Regions from separate parts of the Gemmatimonas sp. genome, predicted to be linked through region 2. Evidence: riboswitches for the same ligand, from Rfam matches in the RefSeq annotation. Region 2 holds a riboswitch; the other holds the start of a gene.

Region 1 (5,705 bases), on a different contig from region 2:
AGATCGTAGTCTTCGGTAAGCGAGTTGGTGGCGAACGGCACGCCGTTCCGTTCTTCCATCAGCTGGTCGATCACGCTGCGGCGCACGCACGTGGCCACACCGGCCGACGGCACGAACCCCCACACCTTCTCGCGCACGAACATGTTCTTCGTGTACTGCTCGGCGAATTCGTCGATGTATGTGCCGGCCACGAAGTCGTACCAGTACGGCGGCGTGGACAGCACCGGCAGCTGTACGAAGTCCGCACCCTCGCCACGGAAGTACCAGTTGAGCAGCCGCAGTTCCTGCGGATGAATCAGGTCCTCGACGTCGTGGAAAATGATGAGATCGTAGCGAAGACCGGCCCGCTCTTCGTGCTCGGCGATCGCCGCGAGCACGGCGTTCACGCAATCGGCCTTCGACGTCGGCCCGTCGTTTTCAGTGACTACCTTGCGCACGTTCGGATAGACCGAACGCACCTTGTCGACTTCGCGGCGCGTATCCGGATCGTTTTTGTACGTGCCGATCCAATAGTCGTAGCGCTGATAGTCGATGCGCGGCAGGTTGTACATCAACATGCGCGCGATCACATCCTGCTCCTTCCAGGCCGGCGTGACGATCGCAATGCGCCACTCGCTGACGTCCTTCAGCTCCTTGGTGGTGACGACCGGCCGCTCCCACCAGTTGAACATGCGGCCGAGCCAGTACACGATATCGAAGAACAGGTCGTCGAGCGCGAAGATCACATAGAACACCGCGATGATCGCGATCGCCATTTCATAATTCGTCACTTGCGGTCTCCCGTCGTCGGGTCATGCAACGGCTTGAGCGTGCGCCACCCATAGACCGCCGTGAAGCGCCAGTCCTGATACCGCCGGTTGGTACTCGCCGGGGGTTCCATGATGTAGCGGCCGGCGATGCCTTCGGCGAGGAACACGAAACCGTGTCCCGGCCGCAGCGCCACGCCGCCACCGATTTCCGCCGCGCGATTGAAGAAGTCGGCGCGACTGTCGTACCCCACCCACCCGCGCGCGAAGAAATCGACGGCCTTGGTGGCGAGTGAGCCGACGCGGAATCCTTCACGCAATTGCATGTAGCCGATCACGTTCTTGTCGAAGCGCTCGTACCAGCTCACGTCACCCGAGAGGTCGGTCAGCAGGCGCACGTTGGAGCCGTCGCGAAGCTGGAGTTCGTGCGCGAGGATCACATACGCACCGGCGCGAATGTCGCGCGTCCAACTATTCTCCGCACCCGATAACAACGAGCGGGCACTGCCCACTTCAGCGTACAACCAGATCGGGCCGCGCGCCGGGCGTACGCGCACACCACCGGCGAGAATCGCGGCATTGTCGCTGAGCACGCGCGACTGAAGTCCGCCCGATGATTTCGAATCGCGCGTCACGCGCAGCGATGTGTACGCCGCCTGCCCCCAGGAACTGCCGCTCTCGATACCGAGGCGCGTGAAGCCGGTGGCGATCGTGTTCTTGAATCGCGTCTGGTAGAACGGCGCGAGATAACCTTCGGAAAAGTACGACGTGCCAGGTCCCTGCTTCACGCGCAACGCGCGCTGCGCGGGCAGCGAAACGATGGTGTCGTCGGCCAGCGACGCCGCCTTGAATGCGGCGAGTGCGCTCTTCTCACGACCGACATCGTCATACAGATAGCCCAGCGCCAGATGATCGACCGGCGTGAGCCCGCTGGTGGTCTTCGCGATGCCTTCGAACGCCGTGATGGCTTCGCGCGTGCGCTTGAGACTGATCAGCACGTATCCCAACTGGCGATGAACTTCGGGGCGCGACGGATCACGATCGACGCCTTGTCGCAGGAAGTCCGCGGCGCGCGGTCGATCACCGCCAGCGAGCGCGAGGTACCCGAGTTCGATACGAGGGATGGCCTGACTCGTGTCGGCCGCGAGCGCCTGCTCGAAACTCAATCGGGCGGCCGCGGTATCACCGCGCGTCTTCGCCGCGTAGCCCACGTTCATGGCGGCGTTGTAGCGCTCGGCAGGAGTACCCTGAGCGCGAGCCGACGCCGCAGCCAGACAGACGAGCGCGACCAGAACGGTCACTCTCGATGCCCGAACGCGGCGGCGCGACGGCTCCGGAGATGCGGAGAAGAGCGGCAATGGAACTGGGGACAGAGATCCCCCGTGAACCGAATCCTAGCAGTCGGATCTGGCGACCCCAGGCTGGGTCCGCCGGTTCACGGGATGTTGAGTGCATGACAATACCAGCGGTGTGACGTTCTGCGATAGACGTCACAAACGCGGGTAAGGTCACCGCAAGCGGATTCCTGGTCTCAGCTCGCCTTCAGGCCATGCCACACGATGCCGCATAAGTGATAGGGCCATCATCTGGCAACCGAAGCGGCGGCGAGGCGCGGGCTAGAGCGCCCGCACCGAGTGCACCTTGACCGTCGCATCTTCGGCATAGATGCCGATGCGCCCCTTCCGATACGGGCTCTCCTGGTCGCGGAGCCGGACGATTTCGTGGCCATCGACGAACACCGCAATCGCGGCATCGACCTGAACGATCGTGACGTCGTAGGTCCGGCCGATCGGGAAGGTCTGCTCCGAGCCTGAGCCCAGGAATCGCTGACCGCCCGGGTACGCGGGATCGCGCTTACCCAGTTCCCAGCCGTTGGGCTTCGGAATGAAGTAGTAGAAGCGCTGATCGTCGGTGTACTGCCAGATGACCCACCCGACTTCCCAGGGGTTCGGGGTGCCGTTGCGCAGCTGTGCCGTCGTCTCGAGGCGGGTATGCATCACCAGGCGGCTGCCGTACTGCGGACCGAGTACCATCGGCGCGTGGGTCATGTAGTCCTTCTGCGCCGCCCTGGGGCCCATCGCGAGCGACGCTTGCCGTCCTTCGCCGTCCACGGCCACACAGCCGTATCCGTCGAAGCGCACGGTCCACGCCCCGAAGTTTTCGCCTTGCGTCAGGCACTCCGGGCGGACGGTCGGGAAGTCGATCCGGGGAAGGCGATTCGCGTAGCGGAGCACGGCCAGCTGCGACGCCGCGTCGTTACGCATCGATGGTCCGGAGACCATCGCATCCAGAGACACCCGACTGCCACCGTTGGGATCCAGCGCCGTGGTCGGGTTGGCCGACCGGCAGGATGCCAGCAATAGCATCGCCCCAGAGAGGGCCATGAGTCGGGAGTGCGACATCGCGCGATTGAGCACTGCAACTCCGCGAGCGGGTTCGTTCGGTAACTCGGCCGGCTGACGTGGCGGACCACGTGTAAGCCCCGAAGCTTTGCGTCCCCGACTTCCGTCGGGTTTGCCGTTTCGCGACCTCGGTAGTGAGGCAGCGCACCACATCAAGTTGACGCGGTCACTTCAGGCGGGCAACGCTTCATGCCGTCAGTAAAACAACGAGGCCGAAACTGTGACGATGCCAGCACCGAAACGACAACTGCCCCGGGATATCCCGAGGCAGTTGAAATAATCGTGCCGGCTGTGTGACCCGACCTTGGTCCAACAGCCAATCGCTGCGTTGCTACCAGCGATAGTGCGCGAACGCCTTGTTGGCTTCAGCCATGCGATGCGTGTCTTCCTTCTTCTTGATCGCATTGCCTTCGCCACGGCTTGCAGCGAGCACTTCGGCAGCCAGCTTCTCGGCCATCGACTTCTCGTTGCGGTCGCGCGAATACCCGATGAGCCAGCGCATGGCGAGGGCGGAGCGACGATCCTGACGGACCTCGACCGGCACCTGGTACGTGGCACCGCCGACGCGACGGCTCTTCACTTCGACCACCGGCTTGAGGTTGTTCAACGCCTGCTTGAACACGCCCACACCCGGCTGGCTGGTCTTGGCTTCCACGATGTCCATCGCGCCGTAGAAGATGCCTTCGGCGGTGGACTTCTTGCCCTGAATCATCAGGTTATTGATGAACTTCGAGACGGTCTGGCTGTCGTAGCGAGCGTCAGGAAGTACGGTGCGCTTTACTGCGCTTTTGCGGCGGCTCACTTCTTCTTACCTCCCTTGGCGGCTGCAGCAGCCGCGGCGCCCTTCTTGGGGCGCTTGGTGCCGTACTTCGAACGGCTCTGATTACGGCCGTTGACGCCCGATGCGTCAAGCGTGCCGCGAACGATGTGGTAACGCACGCCGGGAAGGTCCTTGACACGACCACCACGCACGAGCACGATCGAGTGCTCCTGCAGGTTGTGTCCTTCGCCGGGGATGTAGGCCGTCACCTCGAGCTGGTTCGTGAGACGAACACGCGCAACCTTGCGCAGCGCCGAGTTGGGCTTCTTGGGCGTCGTGGTGTAGACGCGCGTGCACACGCCACGCTTGAACGGATTGCTCTTCAGCGCGGGCGCCTTGGACTTCTCCACCACGTCCTTACGGGCGCGGCGGACCAGCTGATTGATCGTAGGCATTCTAGTATGGTTGCCCGGACGGCCTGACCGACCGGGTGTTCGAACTCCGACATCTACGTGGATCGCCGCAGCCAGAGGTACAGGAGGCCACGGCGGCACGGAACAGAACCCTAAGCTTAGTCCGGGTCGGCGGGTGGGTCAACCGGGGGTGGCAAGCTTCGGCAGGCCGAGCCGCCTACTTGGCCGCGACTTTGGCTTTGACCAGGTCGGCGATCTTCTTTTCGAGGGCGCCCATCGACGAGCAGCGGACATCGCTGCTGGCCGCCGTGGTGGCGTTCTTCCCCGTTCCCTCGAGGGTGGTCTGGACGACGCTGCCGCCGGCGTCGTTCGGGATGATCCGAGACTTGACCGTCAGCAGCAGCTGATACGTCTCGGCGTTAGGCATCCCCGAGTCGCCACCGCAATCCAGCGCCCGCATCGTCGGCACATCGCCGATGCGGCGCCGGACCCGAAAGGTGTTGTTTCCGATGGTCCGCGTCTGCTGGTTCAACTCGGTGACGGGAATCGTGAGCGTGGCGTAGGCTTCCTGCAGTGCCGCCCAGGCTTTCTCGACGGGCGCGTTGATCAGCGCGCTATTGACCTCCGTGGTCGAGACCATGTTGATCCCGGTCGCGGCGCCCTGCGCGTTCTGAATAATCGCCGTCTGCACGCTGCCGGTGCCGAAGTCCCCGCTCTTGCTGGCGGACGTGCTCGCGCAGCCCGTCACCGCGGTGAGCAAGACGATCGCGGACAGCACCACGGGGGCACGACGCCGGGCATAGCGGTGAATCGCCAGCAGACGTTTGGACGTACGCATTGGGAACTCCGCGGCATCGCTGCCGGCTCCTGCGGGTGTCTTAACAGCGGGACCGGGGAAACGTACCTGAGGGTAGGAAGGTGCGCGAATCAGGTCCCGAGTCACCTCCGGTGGTAGACTGGAGGGTGACGCGCAGTGACCACACCGGACCATTGGTTTTCCGTGAGTATGCCGTGAGCGACTTCCAAGCCCGACTCCAACGCGCCCTCGACGGCGAGTTCCTGATCGAACGGGAACTCGGCGGCGCCGGCATGTCCCGTGTCTTTGTGGCCACGGAACGCGCCCTGCAGCGCCGCGTGGTGGTGAAGGTGCTGCCGCCCGAGCTGGCGGCCGGTGTGAACGTGGAGCGCTTCCGCCGCGAGATTCAGCTAGCGGCGCAACTGCAGCATCCGCATATCGTGCCGTTGCTCGCCGCCGGCGACGACGACGGGTTGTTGTGGTTCTCGATGCCGTACATCGAAGGCGAATCCCTACGCGGCACGTTGAACAAGGCGAAGCGTCTCGCACCGCGCGATGTCGTACGCATCCTGCACGACGTGGTCGACG
Region 2 (5,705 bases):
CGGCCACACTCTGCGCATCGCGGCAGAGTTCGTCCATCGTCAGTCGCGCTTCTTGTATGTTCATGAGCCCAGTCCTTGAGATGGTCCCTAACCGTGAAGGCGAAGCTTCGCGGAATCAACGATTAACCAGCTTGAATTGCCGAATTTGCACAAAGGTTCCAGAGCGCGGAACATTAGTGAACACCTTCGGACCGGAACTTGACCAACCTCTTGGCGACAACAAATCGCCAAACTTTTGGCAGAGAAGCCTCCGCTTGACAAGTTAGCACGGCAACATTCTGCAGGCGATCGAGGGGAGCTAATTCAACATCACTCCACGCACAGCTTGACCGCCATCCCCGCCATCAGCACCGCGAACGTCCGCCATGATCACCACGGCATCAACGTGACCACGGCATCAACGTGCATGGCGATCTGGGCGCCGAAGAATGCGCCGGCGGTCATGCCGATTGCGATGAGCAGGCCGTCCTTGATCTGCAGGTGGCCGGTACGGTAGTACGTCGACGCTCCGAGGGCAGCGCTCAGAGGCAGTACGAAAGCTGCGAGTGACGCGACGCCGGCCCGTTGCGACGGCAGCTTGGCCAGGTGAATCGGCGGCGGCACCATGAGGATGCCGCCGCCGATGCCGGAGATATCGGAGAGCACGCTGGCACCGACTCCGATGACGATCAGCAGGGGGATCATCAGGACAAGAATAGCGCCATTTTTTCACGGATGCTTTCCAACTTGTCTGTAGTGCGTTTGAAGCGCCTGCTCGATACGCCCGGTCCGCTGGGCTAGCAGGGCGCGTCGGCCAGCGATTAGCGTGCCGAAGCGGCCACGTTCTTGTCCGCGAAGGCCGAAGTCATCGGCAACAGCCTCGCCAGCGTAGGCAGCAACTGTGGCCCGACTATTCTGATGGCCGGTCATATCGACGAGATCGGTGTCATCGTCACCTGCGTCGACGAGAACGGCTACCTACTTCGACCTAATCGGCGGCTGGAATCCGCAGGTACTCGCCGCGCAGCGCATGCGTTTCATCAGACGCAACGCTGACGTGATCGGCGCGTAGCCGAATCACCTGGTCAAGCCGGCAGAGCGCGAGGACGCGTCGAAGATCACTGACCTGCAGGTCGACATTTGTGAAGAACAAAACCGAGGCGATGGCGTATCTCGAAATCAGCGAAGCTGGCGTGATCGACGCACGCGTCATAGAGATGCTGAACATCCGCAAAGTGTCACACGCCATCGATGACCGTATCGGTGCGTTCGTGGTGCTCGAGTTGCTGTGCAGGTACGCCGCCAAGCCAAGTGCAGCGCAGCCGAGGGCGCATCAACGCCCGCTCGAGTGGTCGCCGTCGCGCTTAATCGCGTAGGGCGCGAGCAATGGCCCCGCCACCGGCCAGGTCATCGAGGGTTCGCTGCGCCGGCTACCGCATCCCGAGCAGAGCTGTCGCGCCTGTCTCGGCCTGGTTGCGCTGCTCAGCCGCGACGACGCTTTCGGCCTCAAAGCGACGTGCGCGTGCGCCGTCGCGGCCGGCACCGTCGCCTCTCGCTCCGTCAATTCGATGCTCGACGCGAACCTCGGGACCGTCCCGCTCGAATCGTCGGCGATCACGACGCGCCCGCCGCGTCGCACGGGCATATCCGCGGGCCTCGCTACTACGACACGACCCTCACGGATCTGTTCGTCGATGATCACCCCTCGCCCTCTCCAAACCGGACTCGCTATGCTGATCGAACAAACGCTCGCGTCGCAGCGGGGGGGGAGTCTCCCTCTGCGGGCGCCCCGTCTTTTCGAATGAACGGTCAAAAAACGTAGGCCATAGTCGGATGCCGTGGGCTCAGCGCACCGTGGATCGGTTTCGCCCGAAATGGGTGATCGGCTTGGAGCGAAACGGGCGGGCGCCATCTAGCGAAATCGGCGCTTGCCGAGTCATGGTCCGCAAAGAGTCCCCCGCGCCCTTAAAATGAGAATCTTCTACGGTAGCTTCTCTCACACAGCAGCTCGTAAATGTTGACGAGGTCGGATAAACTGAACTTTCGTGCGGCTTCGTTCGAAAGGCCGCGTGAGGTTGTTTTTTGGGTCAGACGGAAGAACGTTCTTGTTAAAGAATGTCCAGCGAGGGTTCGGTCGCCGGAGGAGAAATGTAGTTTCTTGCGGAGACGTGAAGTTGGGACAGTGCAACTCCTTACGAGAGCTCGCGATAACCTCCCCTTGTGATTTCGGACCCACTTTTCCTGCAGAAAGTCACTCAGTTTGTGGTTGGCGTCACGCCACGGGATTGCTTGGTTGCCACCTGCCGTGGCATTCGTCAACCCTTCGGTTCAGGTCGGTTCAGGATTCCGCTATCGGAGCCCTGCCCTGTGGGCCGAAATACGGCATAGGCGACGAAAGTCGGCGACGCAAAGCTACGAGGCTACGGCGAAAACCCTCAGGGGGACGCCGTGCCGGTCGAGCCGCCAAAACGCTCTGGAGGGTAGGTGGGACGAAATTGGAGTGCCGACAGGATGATCCTTGCCATAAGTGCAGGTTTGCTGATCAGTGGCTGCGCTGACCAAACGGCGATCACTGCACCAGAAAAATCGCAAGCGATTGCCGTTGACGTCGCATCGGCAACGATGCGTGAAGCAACGACGATGTCAATCGGGCAACAAACGACGCTATGGGTATCGCCCGCCGCGAGAACGAAATCGCGCTCGACGACCCAACCGGTCTGGCGGTCGTCGAATGCGACCGTGGCGTCCGTCGCGGCCCAGCAAAATGGCGGGCAGTACGCCGTAGTGACAGGAGTCGCCAATGGTGCGGCTTATGTCACCGCGCGCACGGCAGCGGGCACCGATTCTTTTTACGTGTTTGTGGGCACGGGGCCCGCAGCACTTCGGTTTAATTCGGCAGGCTTTGGCTTGGCCGTGGGAGACACGGCTCGCACGGTCGTGCAGAATGCCGCTGGCTCCGTCTCCTTTACCTCGCTGAATCCTTCGATCGCTGCTGTAAGCGCCACTGGTCTTATTACGGCGCTCACGGCGGGCCAGACCAGGATTCGCGTCGTTGACGCGCTTGGGGCGATCGGGGAACTTCCGGTAACGGTTACCGCAACCGTCGCACCGCCACCGCCAGTCGGCGGCACGCGCATCGCGGCGCTGCTCACGCGCACATCCGCCGGTTCCGGCACTGTTCTAGTTTCCAGCGGGATTCCGCTGATCCCCGGTGCTTTGCGAGACACCGATCTCGGTTCGGTTCGCGTGTTCGTGGCCGGAACAGAGCAGCGGATTTTCGTCTCCTCGCTGCGCGGGCGCCATCCGGATGGATCGCTCGCCACAATCCTGGTGCAGTTCCCGTACACGCTCTCGGCCGGAACGAACGTCGCGGCCGAAATCGTGCTCGGATCGACACGCACGCTGGCTGATTTGCCGGCACAGACGGACAATCCATCGCTTCCGAGCGGGCTGATTCTGCCGTCGGATCCGGACTACCTCGTGCGGACAAATCTGGTTGGGCCAACGCTTACTGTGGCCGCGACCACTTCGATTTCGACGTTCGCGGCGAAGTTCGACGTCGATTTCAAGACGTACGCCGATCAGCATTGGGCGCAGTCTGGCGATGTATGGGAGCAGAACTACTACGATCGCGCTCAGGTCTATTATGCGCATTGGGTGCGAACCGGAAATCCCGAGTACTGGGTGAGAGGCACGCGGCAGATGCTCGCCTATCGCACCAACTATCTCGAGGCCAACAATTATGGGACGTCACCGCATTGGTCGCAGATGGATGGCATCGCCATTCACTACCAATTGACCGGCGATGAGAAATCGCGCTTTGCGGTGGGCCGTGTATCCGAAGGACTGCGCTACTTCCGTGACAACGCCCGAATTGTGGGCCACCCGGACATCGAGTCCCGTATTCTGGCTCGTACGCTGATGGCGCAGCTGTGGGGCTGGCGATTGCAGGCACGTGGCAATGAAGCGACCGCGACATCTGCTGAAATCTCGACACTTGTGTCGACCATCCTGGGCCTGCAGGCGGATGACGGTGCGTGGCGATACCCTGCAATTTGCTCACCCAACAGTGGATCGCTGACGTACATGGACGGCATGCTCAACGAAGCACTGATTCAGGCATTCACGCATCACAGCGCAAACGCGGCGATTCTGCTCAAGGTCAGAAAGTCCACCGATTACATGTGGAGCCGGTGGAAAGTGGCGACACAGGCCGTCGAATACGCGCCAGGTTGCCCACCGAGTTCGACTGATCCCAATTCGTATGCCGAGCTTAATAACCTAGTGGTGAACAGCTTTGCATGGGTTTACGCGCAGACAGGCGAAGCGGCGTTCAAGCAGAAGGCTGACTCGGTGTTTAACGGTGGTGTTCGGGGTCAGTTCCTTCCCGGTTCAAAACAGTTCAATCAGCAGTACACCACCGGTTACCGCTACTTCTTCTGGCGCTCGGCACGTTAGTTCGACAGATCGGATGTAGCTAGCGGTTGGTTGATCGATCGCCATCAGGATCCGATGCGGTGTCTCAAAGCAAGCTCGACCTTCGCTGTGGCGAAGGTCGAGCTTGTGAGTAAGCACCCGCTTGGCCAACGCGCGAGCTCCGGCGCGCGATATATTCTCTCTCGGTGTGCTTACGACCTAGCCAGGTGATGCCGGGTCAATGCCTTATTCCCAGTCAGTCAAAAGATGGCACAGCTCAACAATCAGCTACCCTTAGCGCAGGTCAGTCTCGCCAGTGTCCGACCTCAACCCGTGACCGACCTTGTTCGCGTGGGTCGAGCGATCGACGGTGGTTACGTCATGCCGGGCCGGGCCGTCGTAACGTGTACCCATCTGGTGGGGATGGGTATCAGTGACGACTGGAGCTTTGAGGAGGACGTGCTTCGCCGCAATCCGTCGATTCGGCTCCTCGCCATCGACGGATCAGTTTCCGCCACCCGATTCGGCATCGTCGCCGTCAAGACACTTTTGGACGGGCTGACACAGCTCGTGAGTGGGAACGTCGCCGGAGCGCGGCGCGCGCTGCTGGAATCCAAGTGGTCCGCGGCAACAGCGGTCAACTTTTATCGCTTTTTTTCCTCGAATGACCGGCGGTTCGTAAAGAAGATGGTTTCGGCAGAACCGTCGCCCAACGGCATTACGTGGCGTGGCGCGCTCGCGCGTCTGAGCGCCGACAGTGGCCAACCCCGATCCATTCTCGTGAAGGTGGATATCGAAGGTGGGGAATATTCCGTGCTCCCCGAGATACTCGGTTCCGCCAAAGAAATCGTCGCGATCATCGTGGAATTCCATGATTGCGGAAAACGCTGGAAGGACTTCGAGACAGCGATCGCGCAGGTGACCGGGATGTTTACCGTCGTGCACGTGCACGGCAACAACTACATGCCGTTGATCCCCGGCACGCAGGTGCCGGAAGTTCTCGAGATCACCTTCCTTCGCAGCGACCTGCTGACGGCAGAGGACTTCCTGGCTGCACCGTTTCTTCAGTATCCAGTGGCCGCTCTCGATATGCCGAACGATGCGAGCAAGAAGGACTATCCCCTGACATTCGAGTGAGCGTGAACGACGTGGACCCGGATCGACCGATCACATACCGATCCGGAGCTTTGCCAAATGCCGCGAAGATCCGGGTTCTCTTTGTGGAGATGGCTTTAGGTTTCGGAGGTTCTGCCAAGAGCTTGTTGGAACTCGTGGCGGCCATGACGGACGTCGAAGCGTTTGTGCTGTCC

What was found. A riboswitch is a leader RNA that binds a small molecule or an ion and turns the genes downstream of it on or off. The one in region 2 is predicted to bind cyclic di-GMP.
Region 1: another riboswitch for cyclic di-GMP. It lies ahead of RMP10_RS18020 (hypothetical protein); the one in region 2 lies ahead of RMP10_RS16785 (Ig-like domain-containing protein).

What each region holds. Positions count from the first base shown of each region.
Region 1 covers NZ_JANPLK010000072.1:67,952-73,656, reverse strand. Annotated here, with positions in the region: gene RMP10_RS18030 (glycosyltransferase) at 1-770, opposite strand, end outside; gene RMP10_RS18025 (hypothetical protein) at 767-2,047, opposite strand; gene RMP10_RS18020 (hypothetical protein) at 2,363-3,148, opposite strand; cyclic di-GMP riboswitch class I at 3,186-3,275, opposite strand; gene rpsG (30S ribosomal protein S7) at 3,480-3,950, opposite strand; gene rpsL (30S ribosomal protein S12) at 3,947-4,363, opposite strand; gene RMP10_RS18005 (hypothetical protein) at 4,539-5,159, opposite strand; gene RMP10_RS18000 (serine/threonine-protein kinase) at 5,333-5,705, shown strand, end outside.
Region 2 covers NZ_JANPLK010000067.1:10,283-15,987, forward strand. Annotated here, with positions in the region: gene RMP10_RS16765 (hypothetical protein) at 1-64, opposite strand, end outside; gene RMP10_RS16770 (TSUP family transporter) at 370-684, opposite strand; gene RMP10_RS16775 (hypothetical protein) at 826-1,035, shown strand; gene RMP10_RS16780 (hypothetical protein) at 1,122-1,355, shown strand; cyclic di-GMP riboswitch class I at 2,351-2,447, shown strand; gene RMP10_RS16785 (Ig-like domain-containing protein) at 2,491-4,437, shown strand; gene RMP10_RS16790 (hypothetical protein) at 4,747-5,532, shown strand; gene RMP10_RS16795 (glycosyltransferase family 4 protein) at 5,535-5,705, shown strand, end outside.